2 linked regions of the Pseudophaeobacter arcticus DSM 23566 genome follow. The protein of the gene in region 1 interacts with the protein of each later gene in a pairwise test. Links are inferred from orthologs where the notes say so. Each region holds a gene or a part of one and is shown on either strand. Other genes may lie near its edges. The genes, in order: ndk and ARCT_RS0112450.

Region 1 (11,498 bases):
AGTTTTTTTCAAGAAATCGAATTTCCCCTCTGGACCTCCCCCAGAGGCCCCGCTATATCGCACGGACCGTTCCGGCGTAGCTCAGCGGTAGAGCAGTTGACTGTTAATCAATTGGTCGTAGGTTCGATCCCTACCGCCGGAGCCAAAAATTTCAAGGACTTAGCGCTCATCCGCTAAGTCCTTTTTCTTTCTGAGCACAGAAAATGCACCGCTTTCCCGAGAGAACGATGCCCTTTTTCTTTTTCCCGTGTTTTCCGACACTTGCGGACGGCACTTCCCAGGGGAAAGTGGATGCGCAGGAGAAACACAATGCAGAAATCACCCGCAAGAGAATGGAAATAGCCCGGTCGATCAACTCATATGACTGATTGCAGACGTACCCAACACAGGGTTTGACGACCTGTTTGGCGCAACGGTTGTGATCGTGGCATATGTTCTGGTGTTTGAGCCGTTTGGTTATCGTACCCCGGAAGACGAAGGACTCCTTGCTGCCAAGATTGTCCTTTTCCCTACGGCGGTCCTTTGGGCTGGTGTCTGGGTGGTCGCAAGGTTCATTGTCGGCAAGTGACGGTCTGACAGCAGGGATTGCTGCCGCCCCTTCACGGGGAATCTGGGCGGCGCTGATACAGGCTTTTGGCATATCATCGAAGCCACCGGGGCGTCGGAGACAGACAATGGCACCGCCAGGTCTTTACCCTTTATGTTTGTGCCGTTTTTCAGACCTCTTGCACAAAGCCACTCAAACCTGCTCAGAATGGGCAAGATGCGCTTGCAGGCCTGTTTTTGTTCCGGCCCAGATGTCCTGCAGCCTGGTAAGCGGAGGTTTTTGGTCCGTCTCCTGTATCTCAATTTTACGCAGGGCGCTGCGCAGATCGACCAGCCCCAAAACCGCCGCAGATCCGGCCAGGCGATGGGCCTCCTTGCGGTGCTCATCACGCAGCTGAGACGCGCCATCCAGTGCGCCCAGGAAGCTTTCGAGTTCGGCGATAAAGCTCTTCAAAAATCCGGTTGCGCGCTCTGCCCCCAGAGCCTCAAAGAACTGCGCGATATCGGATTGCTCCGGTGGCTGGTGTTCGGCAGCTTTGGCCGGCATTGCATGCCGCGCGACCAGGGTTGAGAGATCGCTATTGCTGACCGGTTTTGTCGCCACCTCGGCAAAGCCGGCCTCCAGGATCCGCGCATGGTCTTTGGGGGCGGTATGGGCCGTGAGGGCAACGATATCCACGTCATCCGCCAGGTGTTCCGCCCGTATCCGCCGGATCGCTTCGATGCCGTCCACCTCGGGCATGCTGATATCCATCAGGATAAGGTCAAATCCCTGCTGCCTGCATGTCTCGACCCCAGCAGCGCCGCCGGAGGCCACCGTGACCTGATGCCCCAGTTTTTGAAGCATTTTCTGGAAAAGCTCTCGGTTGATATCATTGTCTTCCACCACCAGAATTTTGGCAGAATGTTCCTGCGCCTGTTCTGTGGCTGGAGTGGCGGCAGGAAGCGACTGCGTTGTCGGCAACGGCAGGATAAGAGAAAACAGGCTGCCTTCGCCCAATTCACTTTCACAGGTGATGGTCCCGCCCATGGCCTCGACGATGCGGCGGGTGATTGCCAGCCCCAGGCCGGTGCCTTCGCTGCCGCGCTGATAGCTGGAATCCAGGGTGATAAAGTCCTCAAAAATCCGGCTCAGGTTGTTCTTGGCAATGCCCTCCCCGGTATCAGAGACGTGAAATTCGATCTGGCCTGCGGTGGTATTGAGCTGAACATCAACCATCACGGCGCCATCACGGGTGAATTTAATCGCATTCCCGATCAGATTGAGCAGAGCCTGTTGCAGCGCCCGTGGCCGCCCCGTGACCATTTCCGCACCATCTTTGATACTATAGTTCAGGGTCAGCTCGTTGCCATTCGATCGCGCAGGTGCCTTCTGGCTTTCCACCAGACCTTCCATCAATTCTCGCAGGTTGAAGGGGCATTCGACCTCGGTTTCGATACCGGCTTCCAGGCTCGACAGTTGCAACACATCATTGACGTGATGCAGCAGCAACTCGCCGGACACCAACATCGCATTCAGGTAGCGGCTTTGCTCCGTATCTGGCCCCGTCTGTTTCAGCAGTTCAATGGAACTCAGAATCCCGGTCAGAGGCGTCCGCATTTCATGGCTCATGACCGTCAGCAGATTGGCCTTGGCGCGCTCTCCGGCCAGGGCATCATCACGGGCTCGGCGCAGCTCTTCCTCAACTGCGATGCGGTCGGAAATGTCGCGAATATAGCCAACATAGGCCTGGTCGGTTTCACTGCGACTGACGGAAAGCGACATCTCCATGGGGAAGATCTCGCCTGACTTTCTCTGTGCCTGCAGTTGCACCCGCCCCCGGCCTGCCAGGCGAGGATTGAAGTTTTTTTTCAGCCGTTCCATTCCCGCGAGATGGACCTGACGCAAATGTGGAGGAATGATCAATTCATCCATTTTTGCCCCCATGACCTCCTCGCGCCGGTAGCCAAAAATTGCCTCGGCTGCTCCGTTAAAAGCAAGGATACGGCCCTCTTGATCGATCATCAAAATAGCATCGAGCGAAGAGGAAATCATCGCCTCCATACGAGAAGAGGCCTTGCTGCGCTCTTCGGCCAATCTGCGGCCCCGACGATACATCCATCCCGACAGCAAGGCGGTGATCGCCAGAGCCACAATCAGGGCAAAAAGCACAACCGCCAAGCGCCACATGATCGCAAACAGCTGCAAACGCTTGCCTTCGGTGTCTTCGACCTGAATGACCACACCATAAAGCGCCAATTCCCGCACATCGTCGCCATTATGCAGCAGGTGCATAGCGATCAGATGGCGGTTCTTCATCAGCTGCTCATCGGGGACATCAATCAAGGCAGTAAGGGACGTCAGACGGTCCTGCAGCCGACCAAGCAATTCCCCACCCTCTGGAGAACTGCGCAGATCAGCAAAAAGCGGGCCTTCAACAAAAGTAACTATGCGACTGTAGTAGACGTCAAATTGGCGCCGCAAAGCAGCGACTCCCCCCGGCTCTTCCGCCGAGGTAAGAGCCGCCTCCAGTTTAAGGTGGTCAACTTCGGCCTGCGACAGCACCCACTGCATATTGTCAGTTGCAGCGGTTGAGAGCCCCTCCAGGCGCTGCAAGACCTCATGCCCAAGACGCATCGACTGCAGGGTAAGCATCGGCAGCACCATCAGGGCCAACAGGAGCAGAATCTTTGTAAAGCGCGGCCAGTTTCCGGAACCAAGACGGTCCCAAGAGAACCATCCAGCCGCCTTCCTGGGGAAGGCGGCCTTGGGACCTGCTTTCTTTTGATTTTGGATCTGCCCTGCTGTCTGTGTCATTCAGGTTTTTGCCTCAGTGTCAAATGGTCCAGTTGCCAGATACTGCGGGAATAGACCGCCTCGGTGCGGTAGGAGGGGTTGTTGTCATAGGGGTAAACCAGCCACAGAGGACCCTTGCCCCGCAGAGACATCGTTTTGCCATTGCGCAGATAGGCAATAAGTGGCCCCCCGGCGACAGCATCAGAAAGCGGCACCTCGACCATATAGTCATTGACCGCGCGCGCCTCGATGATGACACCCGGTGTCTCTGCCGTCAGATCAAATTGCGCGAGCAGATCTGCCAGGGGCACCCCGGTGAAGCTTTGTGGGCCCGTGGTCCAGATCGTAGCGGTCTCAAAGCTTTCCGCTGTAAAGGCCTGCAGGTCCTGCAGTGTCAGCTGCTCTTCCCGCGCCCCCTCGCCCTCCAACGTGACCGTAAGCAAAACGTCAGCCGCACCTTCGGTTGCCGTTCCAGCCTGGGCCATATCGGCGCCAAACAGGCTTACAAGTGCTGCAACACTCCCAACAAAAGCTAGGGACAGCAGTCTCTTACCGCGTATCATCATCTATCTCTCCAATACGGTACAAAATGCGTTCAGGGATTCCCCAACAGTCAGCACTTTCTGTGCTTTTTACGCTATCTGCGATTGAGCAAAGCCTAACATATCTCCGCCTTGGGACTATCTACGCCTGAGGATAGTTTCCTATCCTTCCGTATAGTTACGCTATCCGGGTGCTTGTCATCCCTGCCATTTGCAGCCCCAATCAAGGCAACATGGGGACAAAAACGCGGCCTGGCGGAGGCCCTTTCTTATGTTCAAAATAACCGCTGGGTCCCCTTTGCGTTAGAACCTGCGCGTTGAAACAGGCTTTCCGGGGGCCGCAGTCCCAGTGCGGCAACCAGTGCAGCAATCCGGGTGCACCTGAAAACCTTCTCTCCAATTGATCCAAAATCTTGATGGATTTGAAACACTTCTGATTGTAAACTTACCCAAGATCAACTCGAACTCAGTTAAGGTTTTCATGCGTATTTTGCTAGCAGACGATCATGACATGGTCCGTGAAACCATCTCTGCCTACCTCGAAAGCAAGGGGGATGCAGCGGTGTTTTTGGCAACAGACCTGGCCGGGGCACTGGACCAAATTCACCGCGACGGCCCTTTTGATCTTGTGTTGTTGGACTACCAAATGCCCGGAATGCACGGGCTGGCCGGGCTGAGCGAAGCGATTGCTGCCAATGGCGGCAAAGGCGTTGCCATTCTTTCTGGCAATGCCCCGCTTCAAACCGCGCAAGAAGCGCTCAAACTGGGGGCTATTGGCTTTATTCCCAAAACCATGGGCGCCCAATCGCTGCTTAATGCGGTACGGTTCATGTCCGCCGGGGAAATCTATGTCCCGGTAGACCTGATGCGCGCAGAATCTGCAGCCCCTGCGCATCCCCTGGCTGAAAAACTCAGCCCGCGTGAAAATGAAGTCCTGTCCTGGCTTTGCAAGGGCCAATCCAACAAAGAAATCGCCCGCGAACTTGATCTGCAGGAAGTCACCATCAAGCTGCATGTACGGACGCTGTGCCGCAAGCTGGAAGCAAAAAACCGCACCCAGGCTGCCATGATCGCAAAAGAAGCCGGGCTCTATTGATCCCTTTTCCAAGGCCCGCGCAGGCCTGATACTTACAGGCTGTCACCGCTTGTTCGCAGGTTCTCTGCCGCGCCCCTAGACCGCGACCTTAGCTGGCAAAGCCGCGTAGCCGCGAAAACGAATGCGCCCGCCATCCCGCCGCCCCGGCAGGATCTCATAGTTGGGGAAGCGCGCCAAAAACCGCTCCAGCGCAATTTTCCCCTCCAGCCGCGCCAGGGTCAGCCCCACACAAACATGAGGCCCGCCAGCAAAGGCGAGATGTCGGTTTGGTTTGCGCCCAATGTCAAATATGTGCGGATCTGCAAAGACCTCTGGATCGCGGTTGGCCGCACCAATCAACAGATGCAAATTGCTGCCACGTGGAATGACAACCCCACCAATTTCAACCATGGCAGTGGTTTCGCGATTGCCCAGCTGGTTTGGCGAGCGAAAGCGCAGCACCTCCTCCACCGCCGTCTTGATCAGATCCGGCTGCGCCAAAAGCCGGGCGCGTTGCTCGGGATAATCATGCAGCAGCGCCAACCCGTTGCCGATCAAATTTGTGGTGGTCTCATGCCCCGCATTCAAAATGAAAATGCAGTTCTGGATGAGCTCAATCTCGCTCAATCTGTCATCCTCGGCGGCGCTATTGTCATCGCCAATGAGCCGGGTCAGGACATCTGTTTCAGGATCCCCCGGTGCCGCTCTGCGACGGGCAATGAGGTCCTGCAGATAGGCCTTGAATTCCTCAACCGCCCGATGCCCCAAGGCCAGCTCTTCCTCTGTCAACGAGGGCTCTAAAGCCCCCAGAATTGCCAGCGACCACTCCCGCAAGGGCTCACGTTCTTCGAGCGGGACATCCAGCAGGTTGCCGATGACCTGAATTGGAATACTGGAGGCAAAATCCGCGATCAGATCCACCGAAGAGCGGTTCTCCAACCCGTCGAGAAGATGATCAACGGTGGCGATCAGCCCAGGTTCCATCCGGGCAATCGCCCGCGGTGTCAGCGCCGAACTCATGATCCGCCGGACCCGCGTATGCAGCGGCGGATCCGAGAACACCAGCGAGGTGGTGTGATGTTCAAACAGCGGCGAGTCGAGGCCAAATTTGGGTGAAAAAACCGCCCGTTTGTCTGAAGAGTACAACGAAGTGTCCCGGTAGATACGGTCCAGATCCGCGTAGCGACTGACCAGGAAAGACCCATCTGGCTGCGCCAAGACAGGCGCCTGGGACAGCAGCGCATCATAAAAAGGAAAAGGGTCCTCAACAAAACCGGTGGGCGGATTGGTCAAATCAAAGTTATCAATATCCGCCATCGGCGATGCAGAGTGGTCTGGCAAAGTTTATACTCCTGATCTTTGATCTCAGGATCAGATGAAAACAACATCCTGTCAACAACATGCGACTGATCCCCAGCCCTGCGTGTCGTTGCAAAAGGACGGATGACAAGGGCAAAAATTCCGCCTATGTTCTCCAAATGTCCACAGCCATTTCCACCATTCGAAACCTCGGCCCGGCCTATGAGGAATCCTGCAAACGGGCAGGCATTCACAGCGCCGAAGAGCTGCACAGCCTAGGCGCTGATGTGGCCTATGGGCGCCTGCTGGCCAGCGGCAGCAAGCCACATTTTATCGCCTATTACGTCCTGGTCATGGCGCTGCAGGGGCGCCCCTGGAACGATTGCAAAGGGGCGGAAAAACAGGCCCTGCGCAAACGCTTTGATGCCATCAAGACCCGGAGCTTTGACAAGGAGCTTTCCGAATTTGAGAGGATCCTCGACCAGATTGGCGTTATTGACAGATCGGCGCGCCGCTAGCTACCCCAACCGTCCCCCTGCAGCCCCATAGAAAAGGGCCGCTGCAGATTTCTCCGCAGCGGCCCCGATCTAAACTTCAGATAAAAGCGGTGGCTTAGCCGACCAGCTCAAGACCGGAGAAGAAGTAAGCGATTTCAACAGCTGCTGTTTCAGGCGCGTCGGAACCGTGAACCGAGTTTTCACCAACCGATTCAGCAAACTCAGCGCGGATGGTGCCGGGCGCGGCGTCGGCTGGGTTGGTTGCGCCCATGATTTCGCGGTTTTTCGCGATGGCGTTTTCGCCTTCCAGAACCTGGCAGACGATTGGCTCGGAGGACATGAATTCGCACAGCTCATCGTAGAAGGGACGCTCAGCGTGCACTTCATAGAACTTGCCAGCCTGGGCTTTGGTCAGGTGAATGCGCTTTTGTGCGACGATGCGCAGGCCAGCTTCTTCGAATTTGGCGTTGATCGCACCGGTCAGGTTGCGACGAGTGGCATCGGGTTTGATGATCGAGAAAGTGCGTTGCAGAGCCATCGGGCGTTCTCCATTTGAAAGATTGGCTGCAGAAATTTGCGCCGTATTATCGCGCGCCGCCTAACACGCCAGCGGGCCTATGGGAAGGGGTGAGTTGCGCCAGGCAAAAATGCAAGGCCATTTTATGTGGCTCCCCTTTATGTGGCCTCCTCCAGCGGATCATGAATATCGAGCCAGCGCACATAGATCGCCGAAGCCAAAGCGCAGAGGCTCGATAGCAAGATGATCGACAGCACCATAAATGGCGCATTCTCTGCCGTGACCAAAACGCCGGTCACAGTGGTCATCACCGCGCCCAGGGCAACCACGATGGCCCCCGACAGCCCAGATGCACTGCCCGCAAGGTGCGGCCGCACCGACATCAGCCCCGCACTGGCATTGGCCACTGTCAGCCCGTTGCCAAATCCCACCAAAATGGCAGCACCAAAAAACACCGGGATCGCCCCCTGCCCCGCCAGAAACAGCGCCAAGCCGATCATTGGCCCGATAACGGCGGCAAAACGCCCCGCCAGGATCAAAGAGATCAGCGGCACCCGGTTGGCCAATCTGCCGGTGACAAAATTGCCAACCATGAAGCCACCCGTGATAATGCCGATGCCCAGCCCCAACTGTGCCGGGTTGAGATCAAACCAGGCCGCTGCCACCAGGGGTGCGCCGGTGATAAAAGCGTAAAAACCGCCAATGGAGAAAGCCAGACAGAAGCTGTAGCCCCAAAAGCGGCGCGAGGCCAAAAGCTCTGGGTAGCTGCGCATCTGTGCCCCAAAGGTGGCAGATTGTTGATGATTGGTCTCGCCCCAGTTGCTCCAGCTGAGAGCAAACACAGCAAACCCCAGAATGGCATAGAGCACAAAGCTGGAGCGCCAGCCAAAAAGCATATCCAGCCCCCCACCAAGCAACGGCCCCAACATCGGCGCCAGCGCCATGGCCATGGTGACATAGCCCAGCTTGCTGGCGGCCTCGGTTGCAGAATGCATATCGCGAATGGTGGCCCGTGACAGAACCTGGCCCGCAACAACCGTGCCCTGGATCATGCGAAAGCCGAGGAAAACCCAGACCGATTGCGCCAACACGCAGCCGATTGATGCCAGCGCAAAAATCAGCATCGAGCCCAGTAAAATGGGACGTCGCCCAAAGCGATCAGACAGCGGCCCCATGAGCAGCTGCAACACGGCTGAGATGCCCAGATAGCCAGCCAGGGCCAGGTTCACCACCCCGTAGCTGCTGTCAAAATCCTCAGCGATCCGCGCCAGAGAGGGCAGAAACATGTTCAGTGACAAAACCGCCAGGGCGGTGGCAAAAATCAATGTTATGAGATGGGGAGCTTTCTCTGCGGCCCGCATAAAATCACCTGAATACTGTAGCTTAGACTGAGAAATAGCCAAATACGGCCTCTGCGCAAATGGTCTGCATCCAAACTTCCAGCATTCCTTGGTAAAAGACCAGATACAAAGCGCACGTGCCCACCGCCTTAATCTGGCGCCGAATATTGCGACGCGGGGCGTTTGGAGGGCTGATCTGCGGCAGGTTTCAGACAGCCCCCTCACAGAGGTGCAGCTCAGCGCGGATACGCATTGACAAGGCGCGGTGACTGCGACAGTGGATGAGCCATGCTACGTATTCGCGATATCACCTATTCGGTTGAAGGCCGCCCTCTGTTCGAAGAGGCCAGTGCCACCATTCCCAACGGCCACAAAGTGGGTCTTGTGGGGCGCAACGGCACCGGCAAAACAACCTTGTTTCGCCTTATTCGCGGCGAGCTGGCGCTTGAGACAGGGTCGATCACCCTGCCGTCCAAGGCCCAGATCGGCGGCATCGCGCAAGAGGCGCCCTCGTCCAATGTGTCGCTGATCGACACCGTGCTGGCTGCCGCCACCGAACGGGCCGCCTTGATGGCCGAGGCCGAGACCGCAACAGATCCGACCCGCATTGCCGAGGTGCAGACCCGGCTGGCCGATATCGACGCCTGGTCCGCCGAAGCGCGCGCCGCCTCGATCCTCAAAGGTCTGGGTTTCGACGAAGAGGCACAACAGCGGCCCTGCTCTGACTTTTCAGGTGGCTGGCGGATGCGGGTTGCCCTGGCGGCGGTGCTGTTTTCCGAACCCGACCTGTTGCTGCTGGACGAACCGACCAACTATCTTGATCTGGAAGGCGCGCTTTGGCTTGAGGCCTATCTGGTCAAATATCCGCACACCGTGATCATCATCAGCCACGACCGTGAACTGCTGAACCGGTCGGTGGGCGGCATCCTGCATCTGGAAGACCGCAAGGTGACCTATTATGGCGGCAACTACGATCAGTTTGCCCGCCAGCGCGCCGCCAATCGCGCCAACCAGGCCGCCCAGGCGAAGAAACAAGACGCCCGGCGCGCCCATCTGCAGAGCTTTGTCGATCGCTTCAAGGCCAAGGCCAGCAAGGCCAAACAGGCGCAGAGCCGGGTGAAAATGCTGGAAAAGATGGAAACCATCCGCGCGCCCGAAGATGCAGCACGCACAGTTTTCACCTTTCCCACGCCGGAAGAGCTGTCGCCGCCCATTATCGCAACCGAGGGCGTCAAGGTTGGCTATGACGGCAAGGTGATCCTGAGCAATCTGGATCTGCGTATCGATCAGGACGACCGCATTGCCCTGCTAGGCAAAAACGGCGAGGGCAAATCCACCCTGTCCAAAATGCTCTCGGCGCGGCTTGCGCCTATGGGCGGCAAGATGACCCAGTCGAGCAAGCTGCGGATCGGCTTTTTTGCCCAGCACCAGGTGGATGAGCTTTATATTGACGAAACCCCGCTGCAGCACCTGATGCGCGAGCGCGCCAGTGAGGGCCAGCCGCGGCTGCGGGCGCGTCTGGCCGGGTTTGGCCTGGGCGCCGATCAGGCGGATACCGCCGTGGGCCGCCTGTCGGGGGGGCAAAAGGCACGTCTGTCCTTGCTCTTGGCCACATTGGATGCCCCGCATCTGTTGATCCTCGATGAGCCGACCAACCACTTGGATATCGAAAGCCGCGAGGCCCTGGTTGAAGCGCTGACTGCCTATACCGGCGCGGTGATCCTGGTCAGCCACGATATGCACCTGCTCAGCCTGGTGGCAGACCGTCTCTGGCTGGTCTCCAAGGGCACGGTAACCCCCTATGAGGGCGATCTGGCCTCTTATCGGGCGTTGTTACTGGAAAAAGACAAGCCCGCGCCAAAGGACAAGCCTGCCAAGAAAGAAAAGGCCAAGCCAGCACGCCCCTCGCGGGATGCCATCCTGGCCCTGCGCAAGGAAGCGCGCAAATCCGAAGAGCGTGTCACCAAACTGACCCAGATGAAAGACAAGCTGGATGTCAAACTGGCGGATCCGGAGCTTTACGAACCTGAGAAAAAAGACGAGGCTCGGGTTTGGCAGGGCAAACATGCCGAGGTCATCACCGCATTGGAGCGGGCTGAGCTGTTGTGGATGCGCGCCTTGGAAAAATTGGAAAAAGCTGAGGCTCTATGATCGACACTGCCTTTCTGATCACCTCTTTTGTGACCCTCTTTGTGATCATTGATCCCATTGGGCTCACCCCGATCTTTTTGGCACTGACCCAGGGGGCAACCCCGCACGAACGGCGCTCGATTGCGCTGCGCGCCGCACTTACCGCCATGTTTTTGCTGGCACTCTTTACCGCCTTTGGCGAGGCAGTTTTGGGCTTTGCCGGTATCTCCATGGCCGCATTCCGTGTGGCGGGCGGAGTGTTGCTGTTCCTCACCGCGTTGGACATGTTGTTTGAGCGGCGCACCAAGCGACGGGAAAATCAGGGTGAAGAGGCCACCCCGGCTCAGGACCCGTCGATTTTTCCAATGTCGATCCCGCTGATTGCCGGGCCTGGATCCATTGCAACGGTGATCCTGCTGGCTGGGCAAAAACCTGGGCTGGAGGGTTTTGCCCTGGTGATGTCTGTGGTCTTTGCGGTGCTGACTGTGATGTTGACCATGTTCCTCGCCTCAGGCCTGTTTGAACGCGCCCTTGGCAAGACCGGCATCAATGTGGTGACCCGGCTCTTGGGGATGCTGCTCGCCGCCCTGTCGGTGCAGTTTGTCCTGGACGGGCTGCGTGATTTTGGCTTTGCCAGCTAGCCGGGGCGCATAGCCACACGCAAAAGGGAGCACATGTGACCCATGGAAGACATCGATTATGGCCGTCTGCTCTACCTGTTGTTGCTGCTCTGTGCGGTGGGGTCTTGGGTTTTTGTGCAAACGCGACAAAACCTG
Region 2 (11,541 bases), 270 kb from region 1 along the record:
TGGCGCCGGGTGATCTCAAGGTGATCCAGGGCGAGGCCAGCACCGTTGTGGTCCGACTGGATGAGGTTCTTGCCGCCGAGGAGAACGAGGAAATGCAACTCCTGGCAAAGGCGCTGAGCACCCAATTGGACCAGGCCGTATCAGAGGCACTGTTCTCCGCCTTTATCAACGACGCACAGCTGCGTGCCGCGCCCCGCGTTGATCAGCAGGCGCTGAACGCTGTTATGACGAACTATCAGTAAATAAGTGAGACCTGCCCGATGGCCTTGACCCCAGATTTTGCGAGCTTCGCCACGGCCTATGAGAGCGGTGAAAACCAGGTTGTCTATACGCGGCTTGCCGCAGACCTGGATACCCCCGTCTCTTTGATGCTCAAGCTCACAGGCGCCCAGAAGGACGCCTTTATGCTGGAATCCGTAACCGGTGGGGAGGTGCGCGGTCGCTACTCCATCATCGGTATGAAGCCCGATCTGGTCTGGCGCAGCCAGGGGGAGGCCTCGGCGCTCAATCGTTCGGCCCGGTTTGATCCGGATGCCTTTGAGGCACAGGACGGCAATCCGCTCGACAATCTGCGTGCGCTGCTGGCCGAAAGCAAAATCGACCTGCCCGAGGACATGCCCCAGGCCGCAGCAGGTCTGTTTGGCTATCTTGGCTATGACATGGTGCGCCATGTGGAATATCTGCCGGATGTGAACCCCGACCCGCTTGGCCTGCCGGATGCGGTGATGATGCGCCCCTCTGTGATTGCTGTGCTTGACGGCGTCAAAGGTGAGGTCACCGTGGTCTCTCCGGCCTGGGCCAGCGACGGCCAGACCGCGCGGGCAGCCTATGCACAGGCCGCTGAGCGGGTCATGGATGCGGTGCGCGATCTGGAACGGGCGATGCCTTCGGAAACCCGCGATCTGGGCGACGCCCGCGAGATCGCGCCACCGGTTTCGAATTTCACCAAATCCGGCTATATGGAAGCGGTGGAAAAGGCCAAGGACTACATCCGGGCAGGCGATATCTTTCAGGTGGTTCCAGCACAGCGCTGGAGTCAGGAATTCCCGCTGCCCCCCTTTGCGCTCTATCGCTCATTGCGGCGCACCAACCCCTCGCCCTTTATGTTCTATTTCAACTTTGGTGGCTTCCAGGTGATCGGTGCCAGCCCGGAAATTCTGGTGCGGGTCTTTGGCAATGAGATCACCATTCGCCCCATCGCAGGCACCCGCCCCCGTGGCGAGACCCCGGAACAGGACAAGGCAAACGAGCTGGATCTTCTGGCCGACAAAAAGGAGCTGGCAGAGCACCTGATGCTGCTGGACCTGGGGCGCAATGACACTGGCCGGGTGGCCAAGATTGGCACCGTCAAGCCCACCGAGCAGTTCATCATCGAACGCTACAGCCATGTAATGCATATCGTCTCCAATGTGGTGGGCGAGCTGCACGAAGACAAAGACGCGCTGGATGCGTTTTTTGCCGGCATGCCTGCGGGAACCGTGTCCGGCGCACCAAAAGTGCGGGCGATGGAGATCATCGACGAGTTGGAACCCGAAAAACGTGGCGTCTATGGCGGCGGTGTTGGCTATTTTTCAGCTGGGGGGGATATGGATATGTGCATCGCCCTGCGCACCGCCATCGTCAAGGATCAGACCCTCTATGTGCAGGCCGGTGGTGGCGTTGTCTATGACAGCGACCCTGAGGCCGAATATATGGAGACCGTGCATAAATCCAACGCCATCCGTCGTGCGGCAGCCGATGCAGCGCGCTTTGTCGGCAGTGGTAACAGCTGATCGCGACAGGCGCGCGTTTTAGCACTGACACGACAAAAGGGCCTCCACAGGGAGGCCCTTTTTTTATATTTTCTCATATTTTGCGGCTCTGTCCGGGCCTCATGTTGGGACAGGCCTCATGTTGGGACGGGCCTCATCTTGGGACGGGCCTCATCTTGGGAGGGGCCGCATCACGGAGATTCAGGCTTCTGATCAGGTCCGCATCATTCCGCCGCAGGAAGCATCGCCTTGAGCCCGGCTGAAATGGGGGCCAGACCAACCTGACTTGCGCGATCCTGCAATCCCCAAAGCAACAGCGCCGAGATAGTGTCTGGCCGCAACCGGCCCAGCATGATCACAGCACCTTCCTGACGGGCCCGAAAAGCCGCTTGGTCCAGGAACCGGCGAATGGCGCGGGGGTTTTGTCCGGCCCCGTCAAAATCGCGAAACACCACTCCGGATGGCATACCATCGCGCAGGGCCAGTTTTTGCACCGTGTTCAGCCCGCTATTCTGGGTCACCATGCCATAGCCCGTGGCCTTCATCACTGCCACCATCTGATCTGCCAGCGGCCGGTTTCCCTGAAACCCGGTGTCAACGCCTTCCAGGATCCCAACCGCCTGCGGCAATTGCTGCATCCAGACCCCCATTGTGGTTTCAGCGTCCTGCGGTGTGGCCTCACGCGGAAGATCCGCGAGGATCAGCACTTCAAACCCAGCGGCGCGGCGCGCCTGCATTTTTTCTGCGGCTTTTGGATCCTGTGGAGAGATTGCAAAGGTCAGCGGATAGGGGAAACCTTCCAAAGCTTCGACGCCAATGGCCCCCTCATCATCTATCAACACGATGGACATCAAGGGGTGGTTATTCAGCGCGGCAAAAGCCTCGGCGTTGGTCTCAAAGGGAATACCATCGGCAACCGCCGCATCTGAGGGCGCTGCCGCATCGTCACCAATCAAAGTCGGTGTGCTGCTGCGTTCGGTCAGCGGGACCACGCGGGTGCCCAGTCGCGCACCGGTCGCTTCGCTCTCGTCAGAGGCCAGCTGCTGTTGATCGGCCTGTTCATCAGACTGTTGATCAGACTGGGCCTGCGTTTCAGTCTCCCCAGGCGCAGCACCTGCGGCCTCCTGCTCAGCCGGATCCGCCTCGGCTTGCGCGCCGAGGCCGCCGGGCTGAGGCCTTGCCCCAGGCGTGACTGATATGCTGGGCAGTGCCGTGGCAACCGGCGCAGCGCCGATTTCGGGCCCGGTCAGGACCGGCACAACAGGCGATGTCACAACAGGCGTGGAGATCTCGGGGCTTGGGGGCGGGCCATCCGCGTTGGCCGTTTCCGCCCTCTCGGTATCGGTGGTTTCAGCATTGGAGCTGTCGGCCCCTATGCTGACGGCATCCGATATTTTAGTTCCGGAGCTGACAACACCAGTTGCATCAGTCGCGCCCCCGGCCCGCTCTGATGACACAGCTTGGTCGGAAAGGGGCGTGGTTTCTTCGGGATTCGATTCTGCCATGACCTGCGGGGCTGGCACAGCCGCAGTCTCGGTGGAGACCACTGGCTGCTCTTCCTGGCCGGGTGCATTTGGGGCCGCGCCACTCTCTGTCTCAGCAGAAACGGTGCTTGGCAGCTGTGGCAGGCTCTCAACCCCTGCCCCCTGGGTCATATCGCCTGGGCTGGCCCCCTCTGCGGTGGCCACCACGGGCCTGGAACCTGGATCGGTGTCGAGAACGGCAATGGGACTGGTATCCTCATTGCCGGAGCTTGTCGGAGTGCTGGGGGCTGCATCCACAAGATCGGCATCGCGGCGCTCATTGGCTTCAGGCGCCTGTATCGCTGATGTTTCAGGCTGGTTGGACTGATCCGGCATTGTTGCATCAACCTGCACCCGGCTCGGCAAGGGGGACGATAACGACCACATTGCTGCCCCCGCTACGGCCACCAACGCACCGACACTCACGCCTCCGAGAAACCCTTTCATCGCAGTCTTGCCTCTCAATCACCTGTTTCCACCCTGTCACCGGGCTGGTTTTACCTCAACGCCGCAGACAGAAACGGCGCATCTGCACCCCAATTTCTGCCTGTTTGGTCCCTAGTCAGGTCAGGGCATGCGCCAATTGAACGTCCTGCTCTTGACGCTGCCGCACAAGCCTGAACAAGTATACCAAAACCACTATACTGCGGCGCCCCCCTCGCCCGCCACCCATAAAAGAGCCCACCAAGATGCTGCTGCTAATCGACAACTACGACTCCTTCACCTACAACCTTGTGCACTATCTGGGCGAGCTCGGCGCTGAGATGGAAGTCCATCGCAACGATGCTCTTACCGTGCAGGAAGCCATGGCGTTGAAGCCAAAGGGCATCCTGCTTTCGCCTGGTCCCAAGGCGCCGGCACAAGCCGGGATTTGCCTGGCGCTGACCCTGGCCGCTGCAGAAACCAGAACGCCGCTGCTTGGGGTCTGCCTGGGGCATCAGACCATCGGCGAGGCCTTTGGCGGCAATGTGGTACGCTGCCACGAGATCGTGCATGGAAAGATGGGCAAGGTTCACCACAACAACACCGGGCTTTTTGCCGGGCTGCCCAGCCCGTTTGAGGCAACCCGCTATCATTCGCTGGTGGTGGACCGCGAAACCCTGCCCGAATGTCTGGAAATCACGGCCGAACTGGAAGATGGCACCATCATGGGGTTGCAACACAAGGGGTTGCCGATGCACGGGGTTCAGTTTCATCCCGAATCCATTGCATCCGAGCACGGCCATGCCCTGCTCAAGAACTTTCTTGATGACATGAAGGTGTCGGCATGAGCGATCTGATCAAACCGCTGATTGGTGCCGCCGCCGACCGCCCGCTCAGCCGTGATGAGGCCATCCAGGCCTTTACCCTGCTGTTTGAAGGCGAAGCCACCCCCAGCCAGATTGGCGGCATCCTGATGGCGCTGCGAACACGCGGCGAAACCGTTGACGAATACGCCGCAGCGGCCTCGGTCATGCGGTCCAAATGCAACCCAGTCAAAGCACCTGCGGGGGCCATGGATATCGTCGGCACCGGCGGTGATGGCAAACATACCCTGAATATCTCTACCGCCACCGCCTTTGTGACCGCAGGCGCCGGGGTCGTGGTCGCCAAACACGGCAACCGCAACCTGTCGTCGCGCTCGGGCACCGCGGATGTGCAGGCGCAGATGGGCATCAATGTCATGGTACCACCAAAGGTGGTCGAAGCGGCGCTGGCCAGCTGCGGTATCGCCTTCATGATGGCGCCGATGCATCACCCGGCGGTTGCCCATGTAATGCCGACGCGTCAGGAACTGGGTACAAGAACGATCTTTAACATCCTGGGTCCATTGACAAATCCCGCAGGTGTCACCCGGCAGCTCACTGGTGCCTTTAGCCGCGACTTGATCCGTCCAATGGCGGAAACCCTGGGCCAGCTCGGGTCTGAGCGCGCCTGGCTGGTGCATGGCTCGGACGGGACGGATGAGTTGACCATCACGGGGGTGAGCTGGGTTTCAGCGCTGGAGGAAGATGGTTCGATCCGTGATTTTGAGCTCCACCCGGAACAGGCCGGTCTGCCGGTGCATCCCTTTGAGGCCATCGTCGGCGGCAGCCCCGAGGATAACGCCGTGGCGTTCCGGGCGCTTTTGAACGGCGATCAGGGCGCGTACCGCGATGCTGTTCTGCTGAATGCCGCCGCCGCTCTGGTGGTTGCCAACGCTGCCAATTCCCTGCCAGAAGGTGTTGAAATGGCAAAAGAAAGCATAGACTCCGGGGCAGCCAAGGGAAAACTGGACGCGCTGGCAAAGATCACCACGGCTGCTGCCGTATGACCCAGACTGATGGCTTGGCCCCGCTAGGAGACAGCCACAACGCCCGCCCAGAACAAAACCTGGCGAACAGCCCGGCAGACCGTCTGACAGACCGCCTGGCAGACCGTCTGGGCGACTGGAGTGACCTGGCGTTTTTCTCCGAGAACTGGCCAGGCATCAAAGCGCGCCTGGATGCAGACACCCGGAGTATTCTGCCACCCGAGCCACTTCGGTTTGCGGCTTTTGAGCTGACACCGCTGGCGCAAACCCGCGTGGTCATTCTTGGTCAGGATCCCTATCCCACGCCGGGGCATGCCAATGGGCTGGCCTTTTCAGTCGCGCCGGACGTAAGGCCCCTGCCTCGGTCTCTTTCCAATATTTACAAAGAACTACAGGAAGACATTGGCCGTCACCCCGCCACAGGTGATTTGCAAAACTGGGCGCAACAGGGCATTCTGATGCTCAACACCGCGCTTTCCGTACCCGCAGGCGAAGCCAATGGGCACAGGGATCTGGGCTGGGCGCCGCTTGTGGAACAGGTGCTCGCCAAGACCTCCCAAAAGCCAACCGCCTATGTATTCTGGGGAAAACAGGCGCAGAGACTTGAAAAACATATCCATCCGGGCGATCACCTAATCCTGAAGAGCGCCCATCCTTCTCCGCTCTCTGCCCACCGCGGCTTCTTTGGCTCAGGGGTGTTTTCGGAGATCAACAGCTGGCTTGCCGCGCGTGGTTCCGTGCCAATCGACTGGTCAATCTGAGGGCAAGCAATGACAAACAGGAGGCAGGAGCATGGCTGAAAATGTTCTGGACAAGATCAAGGCCTATAAGCTGGAAGAAATAGCCGCTGACAAAATCGCCAAGCCATTGTCCGAGGTCGAAGCAGAAGCCCGCGACGCCTCTGCCCCCAGGGGCTTTGCCTCGGCGCTTTCCAGCGCCGCCCGCGACGGCTATGGGCTGATTGCGGAAATCAAAAAAGCCAGCCCCTCCAAGGGCCTGATCCGAGAAGATTTCAACCCTGCCGCGCTGGCACAGGCCTATGAACAGGGCGGCGCTGCCTGCCTTTCGGTTCTGACCGATACGCCGAGCTTTCAGGGCGCCAAATCCTTCCTGGTGGAGGCCAGAGAGGCCTGCTCCCTGCCCGCCCTGCGCAAAGATTTCATGTATGATACCTATCAGGTTGCCGAGGCCCGCGCCCTGGGCGCCGATTGTATCCTGATCATTCTCGCTTCGGTGAGCGATGCACAGGCCGCCGAGCTGGAAGACTGCGCCGTGGGTTGGGGAATGGATGTGCTGCTGGAGGTCCATGACGAGGCCGAGCTGGAGCGCGCCAGCCTGCTGAAATCCCCCCTGATGGGGATCAACAACCGCAATCTGAAAACCTTTGAAACAACATTGGACACCACCCGTTATCTGTCGCGACTGGTGCCTGCCGGGCGCAGCATCGTCTGCGAAAGCGGCCTGTCCACTCCGCAGGACCTGGCGGATATGGCCCGCTATGGCGCCCGGGCCTTTTTGATCGGGGAATCCCTGATGCGACAAGAAGATGTGGCGCAAGCGACCCGCAGCCTGCTGGCGGACCCGCTGATCCCCGGGGCACTCTGAACATGGCTCTGACCCATTTTGACACCAAGGGCGACGCCCATATGGTTGATGTCTCCGACAAAGAGGTCACCGCGCGTGTGGCCGTTGCCGAGGGTCACATCACCATGGCCCCACAAACCTTTGAAATCATTTCCCAAGGCAAGGCCAAAAAAGGCGATGTGCTCAGCGTGGCGCGGCTGGCAGGTATTATGGGGGCGAAAAAGACGCCCGACCTGATCCCGCTGTGCCACCCGCTTGCCATTACCAAGGTCGCCGTTGATCTGTCGCTGGATCCCGATCTGCCCGGCGTCCGGGTGCAGGCCACCGTCAAGACCACCGGCCAAACCGGTGTAGAGATGGAGGCCCTGACGGCGGTGTCAGTGGCCTGTCTCACCGTCTATGACATGGCCAAAGCCGTGGATAAGGGAATGCAGATTGGCGGCACCAGGGTGGTGCTAAAAGATGGCGGAAAATCAGGGCGATACGAGGCGTAGATGATTTCAGTTTCCGAGGCCCGCGCGGCTCTTTTTCAGCTCAGCTCCGTGACCGAAGTTGAGCAGGTCCCCCTAGCCCAGGCCAATGGCCGGGTCTTGGCTCAGCCGGTCAGCGCCACGCGGGACCAGCCGCCCTTTTCCGCCTCGGCGATGGATGGCTACGCGCTAAAACGGCACGAAGTTGAACTGCATGCCATGTTTCAGGTCATCGGTGAGGCCGCCGCAGGGCATCGTTTTGATGGCACCCTAAAGGCCGGTCAGGCGGTGCGGATTTTCACCGGCGCGCCAGTTCCGGACGGCGCCGATTTTGTGGTTATTCAAGAGGATGTTGGCCGCAAGAAGGATCTGATCACCATCCTCAATCACCCCGGCGACTCGGACAATATCCGCCCCCGTGGCGGTGACTTCAGCATCGGCCAAACCGTCAATGCGCCGCGTCTCCTGCGGGCCTCTGATGTGGCGCTTTTGGCGGCGATGAATATCCCCGTGGTTCCTGTTTTCCGCCGCCCTGTGGTCGCCTTGATCTCAACCGGCGACGAATTGGTGATGCCTGGTGGCACCCCCGGTCCGGATCAAATCATCGCCTCAAATACCTTTGGTCTCAAGGCGATGCTGGAAGAGTTTGGCGCAGAGGTGCGGATTTTGCCCATTGCCAAAGACAATGAGCCCTCGCTGAAAATGGCCTTCTCTCTGGCGCGTGACGTCGATCTGGTTGTCACCATTGGCGGTGCTTCGGTTGGGGATCATGATCTGGTCGCCAAGGTCTCGGCTGATCTGGGAATGGAGCGCAGTTTTTACAAGGTTGCCATGCGCCCCGGAAAGCCGCTGATGGCCGGGCGCATGGGCAAGACCGCCATGGTCGGCCTGCCGGGAAACCCTGTTTCTGCAATGGTTTGCGGGCATATCTTCTTGCGACCTATGATCCAAAGCATGTTGGGATTGCAGCCAGGGGTCGAACCGCTGCAAACCGCAACCCTAACCCATGAACTGGCGGCGAACGGGCCGCGGGAACACTATATGCGTGCGACGGTTGCTGCAGGTAAGGTCACCGTTTCGCCCGCACAAGACAGCTCGTTGCTGACCGTTCTGGCCGATGCCAATGCCTTGCTTATCTTGCCGCCCAATGCGCCAGCGCAACGCCCCGGCGAGACCCTGCAATACCTGCCGATCTGAACCTGCCCAAGTGGGAAACTCCGGAATCCTCCAACAGTGAAAACCTCACAAAAGAGGCTGCGGTGTTCTTGTGTTGTTGACACAAAACGGGAACATGAATAGAACAAAGCGCAACAGATGTATTTGGAGGGACAGAAATGCTAACCAAGAAGCAGTTGGATTTATTGAACTTCATACATCGGCGCCTGCAAAAGGACGGTGTTCCTCCCAGTTTTGATGAAATGAAGGTTGCCCTTGATCTGCGCTCCAAATCGGGGATTCACCGGCTCATCACTGCGCTAGAAGAACGTGGATTTATCCGGCGTCTTGCCCACCGCGCGCGGGCGATCGAAATTTTGCGCCTGCCAGAAAACATCGGGGGCGCCGCAGGCCTCTCCAGGGACGATAGCGCCACCGGGACGCGCGAAACTGGGACGCGCGCAACCGGGACTGCAATCGACTTGGAAACGCACAGAAGCACCCGTGACGCCGCCCCGTCTACCACTTCTTCGGATTCTGTTATTGCCTCACTACAAATTCCGGTCATGGGCCGCATTGCTGCAGGGGTGCCAATCGAGGCGATCAACGAGATCACCCATCAGATCGCAATCCCTCAAACCATGTTGTCTACCAATGGCAAACACTACGCATTGGAGGTCCGCGGCGACTCGATGATCAATGCAGGGATCAACGATGGCGACATCGTGGTGATCCGCGAAGCCGACACTGCGGATGATGGGGATATCGTTGTTGCCCTAATTGCCGACGAAGAGGCGACGCTGAAGCGGCTGTTCCGCCGCAATGGTGCCATTGCGCTTGAGGCCGAAAACCCCGCCTATGAAACCCGTATCTTTGCAGAAGATCAGGTTAAGGTTCAGGGGCGGCTGGTTGGCTTGATCCGCAGCTACTGACCTTTGGGCTTACGGGCTGGCAAGCCACTGCCACCACCTGGAGTCGGGACAGGTCAGGGGCGCGACCAGGGGCGGTTTCCGGCCAGTTCATTTGCGGTGACCAATGTGCCATCTCGAGCCATTTTGATGCTGCCACTGCGCCGCAGGTGATCCGGCCCCAGAACCTGGCAGCTGCCTTCTGGCGCAAGGGCCGTGTTGGCAATGACCAAATCTGCCGCGTGGCAGTTTACAAATTCACCAGCCTGCCGCTTGCCGGTAATATGCACAATCCGGCGTCCAAACACCCAGATATCCCTGTCTTGGCTGAGGGCCGTCCACCGCTGCGCAGCCTCACTATGTGACACCAGCGTGCCATCCGCCGCCAACCAGCTTTTGGCCGTGTACCCCTGACTGTTTGCTCGGGACAAAGCTCTGCCCTGCGGGGTCAACACCCCGACCAGCGCCCCATTGGCCGAAACAAGTAGAATTGGCCTATTCGCCTGCCCCCAAACTGCGATGGAAAATCCAATCAAGCCCAGCCCAGCCCATCGCAGCCGCCCCTGCCAGAGCAGCACAACCAGCGCCCCCAGGGTGAAAAGTGGCAGCACCCAATGGCCGGGCATCACCACCCCACTCTGCGCATGTGGAAAGGCCGCGACCCAGGCCGCAACCCCCAATATCCATTCAAGACCAATCTGCAGAAAGAAAACTCCGATCTGTTCGGCACCAAAAGGCGCCAGACAGAGGGATAATACCGCAGCAGGAACAACAACCAATCCCATGATGGGAACCGCCAGCACATTGCCAATAAGCCCGTAATGGGACAGGACATGAAAGTGGGCAGCACCAAAGGGCGCGGTTGCGGCTCCGGCCACTGCCGAGGAAACAATCACCGTCAGGACCGGCCGTAGCCAGGCCGGACCCACTGCCAACTGCTGGGTTCTGATCCAGCCAAACACCGCGACCAAAGCGGTGGTTGCGGCAAAGCTCATCTGAAAGCCGGGGCTCATCAGTGTATCCGGCCTGCGCAACAATACAAGTGTCGCCGCCACGGAAACGGCTCTTAAGGATAGGGCGCGCCGGTCCAGTAAAACCGCCATGAACAGGACCAGAACCATAATAAAGGCCCGTTCCGTGGATATGCTTGCACCAGAGATCCCGAGGTAGATGGCCCCCACCGCAAGCGCCGCCCCTGCAGAGATCTTTTTGATGTTCAACCGCAGGGCAATTGACGGGATCAAGCAGAGCGAAAACCGCAGCACTGTAAACACAAACCCGGTCAACAACCCCATGTGAAGCCCAGAGATCGCCAGCAGATGGGCCAGGTTGCTTGCCCGCAACGCCTGCAGATCTTCCGGGGCGACCCCGCTTCTGTCTCCTGCGATGATTGCAGCGGCGAATCCACCGGTTTTGGGCCCCAAACGGCGTTGCACTGCCTGGGACAGGCGATAGCGGAACCTGTGCAGATACAGCCCGGATTGCGCAGGCTGCAGAACCACAACCGGCACACGGGTATAGCCATTGGCACCAATTTTGTTGAACCAGGCATATCGGCGAAAATCAAACCCTCCCGGCTCGCTTGGGCCCTGGGGAGGCATCAAATGGGCAGTGGTGGCCACGGTTGCCCCCACCGCCGGGCTGTTGCTGCCAGCGGCCAGCGTCAACCGCACCCGTGCGGGACGCTTCCCAGGTGCCACACGCGCCAGCCGCACATGATCCAGGGTCACTCTAACGGCGCCACTACTGGCGCGATCCATGGCGATGACCCGCCCCTCGACCGGGCCATAGTAGCGAAACGACAGCACCGGCGCCTGCACGAGAGAGGTCCGTAACTGGGCCGCAGAAAAGCCCAGGCCAATGAGGAGGATCGCCCAG

The links.
Region 2: the proteins of ndk (region 1) and ARCT_RS0112450 interact in binary tests that used the Escherichia coli proteins (3 or more experiments, as listed by UniProt). The link is inferred for Pseudophaeobacter arcticus DSM 23566 from one-to-one orthologs.

Annotation. Positions count from the first base shown.
Region 1 is NZ_KI421507.1:2,018,705-2,030,202, forward strand. Bases 5,563-8,515 are described here. They hold ndk (nucleoside-diphosphate kinase), read right to left. Parts: upstream 7,274-8,515; coding sequence 6,851-7,273; downstream 5,563-6,850. Other genes in these bases: ARCT_RS0113745 (cytochrome P450), read right to left, coding at 5,563-6,256; ARCT_RS0113750 (TfoX/Sxy family protein), read left to right, coding at 6,418-6,756; ARCT_RS0113760 (Bcr/CflA family efflux MFS transporter), read right to left, coding at 7,411-8,515. Also shown: ARCT_RS0113710 (MBL fold metallo-hydrolase), read left to right, coding at 1-1; ARCT_RS0113730 (hybrid sensor histidine kinase/response regulator), read right to left, coding at 740-3,343; ARCT_RS0113735 (molybdopterin-dependent oxidoreductase), read right to left, coding at 3,340-3,888; ARCT_RS0113740 (response regulator transcription factor), read left to right, coding at 4,346-4,960; more of ARCT_RS0113745, read right to left, coding at 5,036-5,562; more of ARCT_RS0113760, read right to left, coding at 8,516-8,613; ARCT_RS0113765 (ABC-F family ATP-binding cassette domain-containing protein), read left to right, coding at 8,881-10,743; ARCT_RS0113770 (MarC family protein), read left to right, coding at 10,740-11,363; ARCT_RS0113775 (retropepsin-like aspartic protease family protein), read left to right, coding at 11,406-11,498. UniProt on the Escherichia coli protein: Major role in the synthesis of nucleoside triphosphates other than ATP. The ATP gamma phosphate is transferred to the NDP beta phosphate via a ping-pong mechanism, using a phosphorylated active-site intermediate.
Region 2 is NZ_KI421507.1:1,748,417-1,759,957, forward strand. The notes cover bases 4,483-7,478. They hold ARCT_RS0112450 (uracil-DNA glycosylase), read left to right. Parts: upstream 4,483-5,650; coding sequence 5,651-6,307; downstream 6,308-7,478. Other genes in these bases: ARCT_RS0112440 (anthranilate synthase component II), read left to right, coding at 4,483-4,545; trpD (anthranilate phosphoribosyltransferase), read left to right, coding at 4,542-5,567; trpC (indole-3-glycerol phosphate synthase TrpC), read left to right, coding at 6,339-7,151; moaC (cyclic pyranopterin monophosphate synthase MoaC), read left to right, coding at 7,154-7,478. Outside these bases: ARCT_RS0112425 (peptidylprolyl isomerase), read left to right, coding at 1-242; trpE (anthranilate synthase component I), read left to right, coding at 261-1,772; ARCT_RS0112435 (divergent polysaccharide deacetylase family protein), read right to left, coding at 1,976-3,721; more of ARCT_RS0112440, read left to right, coding at 3,964-4,482; more of moaC, read left to right, coding at 7,479-7,624; ARCT_RS0112465 (molybdopterin molybdotransferase MoeA), read left to right, coding at 7,625-8,797; transcriptional repressor LexA, read left to right, coding at 8,935-9,687; ARCT_RS0112475 (ComEC/Rec2 family competence protein), read right to left, coding at 9,741-11,541. UniProt on the Escherichia coli protein: Excises uracil residues from the DNA which can arise as a result of misincorporation of dUMP residues by DNA polymerase or due to deamination of cytosine.